DNA from 3 places in the Vibrio diazotrophicus genome. Region 1 is predicted to be linked to each of the others. Evidence: predicted binding sites of a transcription regulator. Region 1 holds the regulator's gene; each other region holds the start of a gene.
What was found. Region 1 encodes PurR, which represses purine synthesis genes. Its sites were predicted from a motif close to TNANGNAAACGTTTNCNTNA; they were not measured.
Positions count from the first base shown of each region.

Region 2: guaB (IMP dehydrogenase) is a predicted target of PurR. The motif match lies at 1,867-1,886, and genes of this name have one in related genera.
Region 3: purL (phosphoribosylformylglycinamidine synthase) is a predicted target of PurR. The motif match lies at 1,416-1,435, and genes of this name have one in related genera.

Region 1 covers NZ_CP151842.1:2,029,302-2,032,576, forward strand. The annotation lists gene torD (molecular chaperone TorD) at 1-410, shown strand, start outside; gene purR (HTH-type transcriptional repressor PurR) at 692-1,702, shown strand; cyclic di-GMP riboswitch class I at 1,877-1,975, shown strand; gene AAGA51_RS09260 (TfoX/Sxy family DNA transformation protein) at 2,089-2,676, shown strand; gene AAGA51_RS09265 (TVP38/TMEM64 family protein) at 2,854-3,275, shown strand, end outside.
Region 2 covers NZ_CP151842.1:730,729-734,003, reverse strand. The annotation lists gene guaA (glutamine-hydrolyzing GMP synthase) at 1-108, opposite strand, end outside; gene guaB (IMP dehydrogenase) at 281-1,744, opposite strand; gene xseA (exodeoxyribonuclease VII large subunit) at 1,975-3,275, shown strand, end outside.
Region 3 covers NZ_CP151842.1:807,686-810,960, reverse strand. The annotation lists gene purL (phosphoribosylformylglycinamidine synthase) at 1-1,264, opposite strand, end outside; gene mltF (membrane-bound lytic murein transglycosylase MltF) at 1,571-3,154, shown strand.

The DNA.
Region 1 (3,275 bases):
TTGATCATCTATTTTCAAAATGTGATGAAAATTCTGCACTACCCTATGCTTCACTCTATTTTGATAAATCTAAGCTTGTTGATATATCCCCAGCACAAGCGATTGCGGATCTGATGGAACAAAATGGCGTTCATGTACAGAAACAGGCAGATGAGTCTTATGATCATCTTTCTATCGAGTTGGATTTTCTTGGCCACCTAATTATCCGTTCGAATGAACTGGAAAAAGAGCCGCATATGGAGAAAGCACTTCAGTTTCAAGCAGACTATATCCGTAATCATTTACTGAGCTGGGTGCCAGAATTTTCTCTTCATTGCTCAAGTGTGGACAAATTAGGGTTTTATTCTTCAATCTCCGTATTATTAGTTGCTTTTCTACAACTTGATTTACATTACCTTACTGGCGACTGATTCTCGCCGACAGCTCATTTTAGGCAATGAATTGTGACTACCGTTGAGTTTGCGCTTATGATTTGTCGTTGCGAGCTAACCGTTTGCGGTTTAAACTCAACAGCAAAAATATGATTAATCATTATTTAAAACGCAAACCGCTGTTTCAAAGCGGTTTTTGTGTTTTAGTGACTTTAGGCTAGAAGCTTTTCAACTTCGCCGCTGCTGAATCCGGCCAGTAATCGGGTTTGTTTGACCTAATAAAATTTAGCTAAAATCAGCAGTCAAAACAGGACAAATCTATGGCTACGATTAAAGACGTTGCTCGCTTAGCAGGCGTATCAACCACAACCGTATCACACGTTATTAATAAAACTCGCTTTGTAGCAGAAGCAACTCAAGAGAAAGTTCTTGAAGCAGTAAAAGAGCTAAACTACGCACCAAGTGCGGTAGCACGTAGCTTGAAATGCAATACAACACGTACTATCGGTATGTTGGTTACTCAATCCACCAACCTATTCTTCTCTGAAGTTATCGACGGCGTAGAAAGCTACTGTTACCGACAAGGTTATACGCTAATTCTGTGTAACACGGGTGGTATTTACGAGAAGCAAAGAGACTACATTCGAATGCTGGCTGAAAAACGTGTCGATGGTATTCTGGTGATGTGTTCTGACTTCACTCCTGAACTATCAGAAATGCTTAATGCACATGCTGACATTCCAAAAGTTATTATGGACTGGGGTCCAGAAGCGTCTAAAGCCGACAAGATTATCGACAACTCTGAACTAGGTGGCTACTTAGCAACTAAGTACCTTATCGACAGAGGACACAAAGACATCGCTTGCCTCAGCGGCCATTTAAACAAACTGGCTTGCCAGGAACGAATCGCTGGTTTCCGTCGCGCGATGGGCGAAGCCAATCTAGAAGTAAATGATAACTGGATTCTAGAAGGCAACTTTGAGTGCGACACTGCCGTTTTAGCAGCCGATAAGATCATCGCAATGGATAAAATGCCAACCGCAGTGTTCTGTTTTAACGACACCATGGCGCTGGGTCTAATGTCGCGTCTGCAACAGAAAGGTGTTCGTGTACCTGACGATATTTCTGTCATTGGTTACGACAACATTGAATTGGCTGAGTACTTCTCACCACCACTGACAACTATCCACCAACCGAAACGTCGTGTGGGTAAAAACGCTTTCGAAATCCTGCTAGAACGCATTAAAGACAAAGAACACGAACGCCGTATCTTTGAAATGCATCCAGAAATCGTAGAACGCGATACAGTAAAAGATCTCACAAAAGAATAAGTTACACTTAATAGAGCCCTAGAACTTCCTAGGGCTTGCGAGAAGTCTCTCGCAAAATTTTTCGATTGTAATAAAAACAGTAAACATAAAGTTCACTTTCTGAACTAAAATCACATTTAGCGCACATAAATGTGATGCTAATTCAAGTTTTTGATTATTATTTTCAGTCTAGTGTCACGCACAGGGCAAACCATTTGAAAGGATGGGACGCAAAGCCTCCGGCCTAAACCAAACGATGTTCATTCATCACTGGTAGGTAGCGGGGTTGCCGATGGCAAAAATCTATACATGAGTTGACTATTGATTGACATACTTCATGTATTTTTTTGCTATTCTCTCGGACCTGAATTTGGTGGCGTATTAGTTAATACACCGAGACTAACAGCATGGATAAACCAGTACTAAAAGACTCAATGCGGCTTTTTGAGCAGCTAGGATGTGTGAAATCACGTTCTATGTTCGGAGGGTTCGGCATTTTCATCGACGACGCGATGTTCGCTCTAGTGGTTAACGACCGACTGCACATTCGCGCAGATGATCACTCCTCAAAAAATTTCCAGCAACAAGGATATGAACCTTACGTTTATAAGAAACGTGGTTTCCCTGTTGTTACAAAATATTTCGCTTTACCTGAAAATGCTTGGGAAACCCCAGAGCAGATTATTGAAGAGGCGAAACAGGCTTTAGAAGCAGCAAAGCAAGAACGTGAAACTCAAGCGAAAGCGAAACCCGATCGCCTTAAAGATCTGCCTAACATGCGTCTGGCTACAGAGCGTATGCTGAAAAAAGCAGGCATCGATTCTGTTGATATGCTTCAACAAAAAGGTGCACTCGCCGCGTTCAGAGCGGTACAAGAGACTCACAACACAACTGTTGGTTTAGAGTTACTTTGGGCATTAGAAGGTGCAATTGAAGGTAAACACTGGTCGGTGATTCCTCAATCTCGTCGTGACGAGTTAATGCAGAAGCTTTAAGTTAAAAACTTACCTTAAGTTTAAAAGCACTCTTTACGAGTGCTTTTTGTTTTTCAGCAGCTTTCTGTATTTAAGAAAAGTGAACCCAGATTGAAATTAAAAATCGACTTTCCCTTTCTTATTAACCATAGATGAAGGACATTTAATAATAATGAGCCGACTATTTTGGAGTAATTAATGAGTCGTAAACTGATACTGGGTTTAGTTTTAGTCGCTGTGGTTGTTTTTCTCGGTATTGAATTTAGCCAATATCTAACTCTTGAGAATGCAAAAGCTCAACAAGCAAACCTTTCTCACTACATTGAGCAAAACCTTCTCTACTCAGCGCTGATATATTTTGTTGCTTATGTGGTTATTACCGCCTTTTCCATTCCCGGCGCAGCGGTTGTCACTCTACTCGGAGCCGCTTTGTTTGGCTTTTGGTTTAGCCTTGCGTTAGTCTCTTTTGCAAGCACCATAGGGGCAACGCTCGCTTTTCTCAGCAGTCGTTACTTACTTAGAAATTGGGTTCAACAACGCTTCAGTGACAAACTCAACGCGATCAACACAGGTGTAAAAAAAGACGGTTCTTTCTATCTCTTTACACTAAGACTAATTCC
Region 2 (3,275 bases), 1.3 Mb from region 1:
CAGTTCACAGTAAACACCGATTTCACGTACGCGACGCGCGACAAGTTGAGTGTATTGAGAACCGAAGTCTAGGATCAGAATTCGTTGATCATGAATGTTCTTTGTCATATTGAGCAATCTTATCAGCTAAATGGAGAATCGGAGGCGAGTCTACTCGCCTCTCTATAAGTCATCAAGTAAAAAAGCAAACGTTTACGTAAGGTACATATTCCGCTAAGAAACTCGCCGTTACGATCAAACGTTTATTGAGCTAAACCGTCTATTAATCTAGACGCGGCTCTTAACCCATACGATAGTTTGGTGCTTCTTTAGTGATTTGAACGTCGTGTACATGAGACTCTGCCATACCAGCACCAGAAATTCGTACGAATTCTGCTTTAGTACGCATGTCTTCAATAGTAGCTGAACCAGTTAGACCCATGCTTGAACGTAAACCACCCATCTGTTGATGAACGATCTCTTTCAGACGACCTTTGTATGCGATACGGCCTTCGATACCTTCAGGAACGAGCTTGTCAGCAGCGTTATCAGACTGGAAGTAACGATCTGAAGAACCTTGAGACATAGCGCCCAAAGAACCCATACCGCGGTATGACTTGTAAGAACGACCATTGTATAGAATGATTTCACCCGGTGCTTCTTCAGTACCAGCGAACATTGAACCAACCATTACACAAGATGCGCCAGCCGCGATTGCTTTACAGATGTCACCAGAGAAACGGATACCACCATCAGCAATAACTGGAATGCCGTATTCATTTGCTACTGCAGCAGCATCTGAAATTGCTGTAATTTGAGGAACACCTACGCCCGTTACGATACGAGTAGTACAGATAGAACCGGGGCCGATACCCACTTTCACAGCACTAACACCAGCATCGATAAGTGCTTTAGCTCCAGCACCAGTCGCTACGTTACCACCAATGATGTCTAAATCTGGGTAAGCTGCGCGAGTTTCACGAATGCGGTTTAGAACACCTTCAGAGTGGCCGTGTGAAGAGTCGATAAGTAGAACGTCAACACCCGCTTCAACAAGAGCTGCTACGCGCTCTTCGTTACCAGCGCCAGCACCAACTGCAGCACCTACACGTAGGCGACCACGAGCATCTTTACATGCGTTTGGTTTACGTTCTGCTTTATGGAAATCTTTTGCGGTGATCATACCGGTTAGCTGGAACTCATCGTTCACAACCAGTACTTTCTCAACACGAGCTTCGTGCATTTTTTCTTGAACTTCAGCGCGGGTTGCGCCTTCTTTCACTGCTGCAAGACGCTCTTTAGGTGTCATTACAGAACCAACTTCTTTTGTTAAATCAGTAACAAAACGAACATCACGGCCAGTAATGATACCAACAAGTTCGTTGTTATCCGTTACCACTGGGAAGCCAGCGAAGCCGTGCTTTTCTGTCAGTTCAATAACATCTGCAATCGTCGCTTCTGGGTTTACTGTGACAGGGTCAACAACAACACCAGCTTCGAATTTCTTAACTTTACGAACTTCAGCTGCTTGCTGCTCGATTGACATATTCTTATGAATAAAGCCAATACCGCCTTCTTGTGCAAGAGCGATAGCTAAACGAGCCTCTGTCACTGTGTCCATAGACGCAGAAATCATTGGAATATTTAGAGTAATATTTTTAGTTAGCTGCGTATGTAGATCGGCAGTGTTTGGGAGAACGGTGGAGTGTGCTGGTACGAGTAGAACATCGTCGAATGTCAGCGCTTCTTTGGCAATTCTAAGCATTTGCAATATCTCACAATTTAGAGGGTAAATATAAAAACAATCCAAATGCCCTTTTCGTATAGAATGTTTAACCATCCCGAAAATTTACATTTGGATTAGATATTGCGGACGGATTATACGCCCGACGCAATCGCTTGGCTACACATTTTTTTCATTTTAATTTGCATTCCGCCCCTTGCTATGTATTATATTGCCGCTAATTTCCATACTCACGTCTGGTTGAAAAATTAGTGCCTTCCAATACCAATCCAAACATCTACACCGTTTCTCGTCTTAATGCTGAAGTCCGATTATTACTAGAAAATGAAATGGGCATCGTTTGGTTAATTGGTGAAATTTCCAATTTCTCAGCTCCTGTTTCTGGTCACTGGTATCTCACGCTTAAAGACTCTCGTGCCCAAGTAAAATGCGCCATGTTCAAAGGCAGTAATCGCTTTGTGAACTTTAAGCCGAAGAATGGTCAGCAAGTATTGGTGAAAGCACGATTATCCCTGTATGAACCGCGTGGTGATTATCAAATCATCATTGAAAGTATGCAGCCTGAAGGTGATGGCCGCTTACAACAGGAATTCGACCAACTAAAAATGAAGTTGGCTTCTGAAGGCTTGTTCGCTCATACCTTAAAGCAAAGCCTTCCTGAACATCCAAGATGCGTGGGTGTCATCACATCGAAAACCGGTGCTGCTCTGCACGACATTCTTCAAGTACTTAAACGCCGAGATCCGAGTTTACCTGTGATCATCTACCCTACTCTGGTTCAGGGAGAAGAGGCTGCGATTCAAATAGCTCAAGCGATTGGGTGTGCGAACTCCCGAGCGGAATGCGATGTGTTGATCGTAGGTCGTGGCGGTGGCTCATTGGAAGATTTATGGTGCTTTAACAACGAAATCGTTGCCCGTACTATTGCAGCCAGTCAGATCCCGATTATCAGTGCAGTTGGACATGAAATTGATGTCACTATTGCCGATTTCGTCGCCGATGTTCGAGCACCAACACCATCAGCGGCTGCTGAACTGGTCAGTAGAGACAACACGCATAAGAAGCAAGCGTTTCAAACCTATCGTCACAAGATAGCCAGCGCTATGCGCCACTATTTTGCTCAGCAGAAAGTGGAGTTGAAACAGCTGCAACATCGTTTAGACCGACAGCATCCAGCCAATCGTTTACAACGCCAGCAGCAACAGTTAGATGAATACAGCATGCGTTTAGAGCGTGCGATTCAAGCTCAAATCAACAAAACACAACAACATCTCGATAAACAGAAACATCAGCTTCAGTTGCTGTCACCGGAAAAGATACTGCGCAATCAACAATATTTGTTAACCAGTAAACAAAAAGAACTGAATGATGCCATGAAGCGATATCTTGTCTCTTCTCGCCACACGTTTACTCGCCTGACAGATAAAATGAACGCGGTTAGTCCGTTGGCGACATTGTCGCGCGGCTATTCAATCACTCAAAATGCTCAAGGTGACGTTATCCATGATGCCAATGATGTTAAGCAAGGTGATCTAATCGTAACTCGTCTCAA
Region 3 (3,275 bases), 1.2 Mb from region 1:
GGATGTTACCTAAACCACCAGCAATCATAATTGGTTTGTGGTAACCACGGATCTCTTCACCCGCGTGAGAAGTCACTTTCTCTTCGTAGGTACGGAAGTAGCCTAAAAGGTTAGGACGACCAAATTCGTTGTTAAATGCTGCGCCGCCTAAAGGACCTTCAAGCATGATATCCAGAGCGTTAACGATACGACCTGGCTTACCAAAATCCGTTTCCCAAGGCTGTACAAAGTTTGGAATACGAAGGTTAGAGGTTGTAAAACCAACTAAGCCAGCTTTCGGTTTACCGCCGATACCGGTTGCGCCTTCATCACGGATCTCACCGCCAGAACCTGTAGAAGCACCTGGCCATGGAGAAATAGCCGTTGGGTGGTTGTGTGTTTCCACCTTCATCAGAATGTGTGCTTTTTCGTGGCTGTAGCCGTATTGACGAGTCTCTGGGTTCGGGAAGAAACGACCAACTTCAGAGCCTTCCATTACCGCAGCGTTATCTTTGTAAGCAGACAGAACGTAATCTGGAGTCATCTCCATTGTGTTCTTGATCATCTTGAACAGCGATTTGTCTTGCTTCACGCCGTCGATTGTCCAATCTGCATTGAAGATCTTATGGCGACAGTGCTCTGAGTTTGCTTGTGCAAACATCATTAATTCGATGTCAGTTGGGTTACGCTCAAGCTTAGTCACAAAGCTTTCAAGTAAGTAGTCGATCTCATCTTCAGCAAGAGCCAGACCAAGAGTAACGTTTGCTTCTTCAAGCGCTTTACGGCCACCTGAAAGTAGATCAACGTAAGCAACAGGCGCTGGTTCTGCAGATTTGAATAGTGCAGCAGCTTGCTCTTGTTCAGTAAAAACCACTTCCATCATGCGGTCATGAATTAAAGCGTTGATGCTAGCGATTTGGTCAGCTGAAAGTTCACCTTCAGACTCAATGTAGTAAGCCGTACCGCGCTCTAGTCGCTTAACATTTGCCAAGCCACAGTTGTTAGCGATATCTGTTGCCTTAGAAGACCAAGGAGAAATTGTACCCGGGCGAGGAGTAACAAGAAGTAGCAAACCTTGTGGCTCGTGTTCTTGAATTGTTGGACCGTAAGTCAATAACTTCTCAAGTTTTTCGATTTCACTGTCGTCTAAATCTGCCTTGAGATCAGCAAAGTGCATGAACTCTGCATAGATACCCGTCACAGGTAAGTTTTGTTCACGACACGTCTCGAGTAGTTTATTGACACGAAACTCAGAAAGAGCTGGGGAACCACGCAAAATTCTCATGTGCAAAGGTCTCTATATCCATTGATTGAGGTGTAATTGGTATAAATTCATCTAATTATCAGTATGTTAAACTAATTAATTGGAACTTATGCCGATTTCATCTCTTTGATGCGAGCGCATTATAGAGGATTTTTTTTTGTGACGTAACACCAAAAGCAACCGTTTGCGTCATTTTTTTCATTAATTTTGAATTTCACCCTGTTTGAACAATTTTCAGACACAACAAGCTTAGTAACAAGCTATCACTTTGCCATACGAGCAGCCTTTGATATAAAGGCACTAATTGATGTAAGAGATCTCAAATTAATGACAAAGCTTTTTTATCATTCACTCAGCCGTGGCTTCACTCTATTTTTAATGACTCTTCTCGTAAGTGGTTGCCAAATAGATTCCGAACCGAAAAGTGAACTTGACCAGATCCGTGAACGCGGCATCTTGCGTGTGGGTACATTAAACAACCAACTCTCTTACTACATCGGTCCAGATGGCCCTTCTGGGTTGGATTATGAATTAGCCAGAGAATTTGCAGCACAACTGAATGTCAAACTTGAGATGAAGCCCGCTTATCGCCTCTCAAGTCTGTTTCCTGCTCTCAAAAACGGCGAGATCGATATCATCGCTGCAGGTCTTAGTCAATCGGAAGAACGCCTGAAAGACTACCGCGCCGGCCCTGCTTACTACTACGTATCTCAACAAGTGGTGTATAAAAAAGGCCAATGGCGTCCGCGTAATATTCAGCAGCTTGTCAATAAGCAACAAGAGCTTGAAGATCAAAATGACGGTCAATCTATTTTCAGTGTGGTTGATGATTCTCACTTTGAAACAACGCTCAACGGACTAAAGAAAGATTACCCTGATTTTGATTTCCATATTGATACCAACTCAGACGTCAACGATCTGCTCAAAAGCGTTTCTGAAGGTTCATTGCTGTTTACTATGGCAGATTCGGTAGAAGTTTCACTTTCTCAACGTATTTATCCTGACCTCGCGTCTGCCTTTGAAGTGACAGAAGACCAACCTATCTCTTGGTTTATGCGTCGTTCACAAGACGAAAGCCTGTATGCCATGATGATTGAGTTCTTTGGTGAACTAAAACAATCAGGATCGCTCGCATCATTAGAAGAAAAGTACATCGGTCACATTGGCACTTTCGACTATGTAGATACGCGTGCATTTATTCGAGCACTTGATAACCGACTGCCTAAATGGGCACCACTATTCCAGAAATATTCGGATGAATTTGACTGGCGCTTGATTGCGGCACTGGCTTATCAGGAATCTCACTGGAACCCTAGAGCTAAATCGCCAACCGGTGTACGTGGCATGATGATGCTGACGCTACCAACTGCGAAAAGTGTTGATGTCTCCAACCGCCTTGACCCAGAACAATCGGTTAGAGGTGGTGTCGAGTACCTACGAAGAATGGTGGCGCGAGTTCCAGATTCCATTTCTGATCACGAAAAAATCTGGTTTGCCCTTGCTTCCTATAACGTCGGTTACGGTCACATGATGGATGCTCGTCGACTCACCAAACTTCAGGGCAGTGATCCGGATACTTGGGCAGAAGTAAAAGACAGACTACCTTTGTTACGTCAGAAGAAATATTTCTCGAAGACCATCTATGGTTATGCACGTGGTGATGAAGCGAGAAACTATGTTGAGAACATACGTCGTTACTATCAAAGTATCATTGGCCATTTAGAGCAACAGAAAGTGGTTAGCGTCGAATCTGGCACCGATGACATCACGGTGATTCATTTACCGGAAGAGGATGAAAGTGATGAAAGTACCCTTGATGAGTCTATTGATGATTCGCAAAACGATGAAGAGAGCTTAGATTCTGAGCAAGAAGAATCGACAAGCGATAACCCTGCATCAATTCAAAAATAAACACTTGATTTTTTTCTTCGGAACCCATAAATAGATATGTGCATCCGCTCTTACTCTACAAATAAAAACAAGTAGGAGTCGGATACATAAAAACGTCAAATAAGTTTGATAGTTTGGCGCC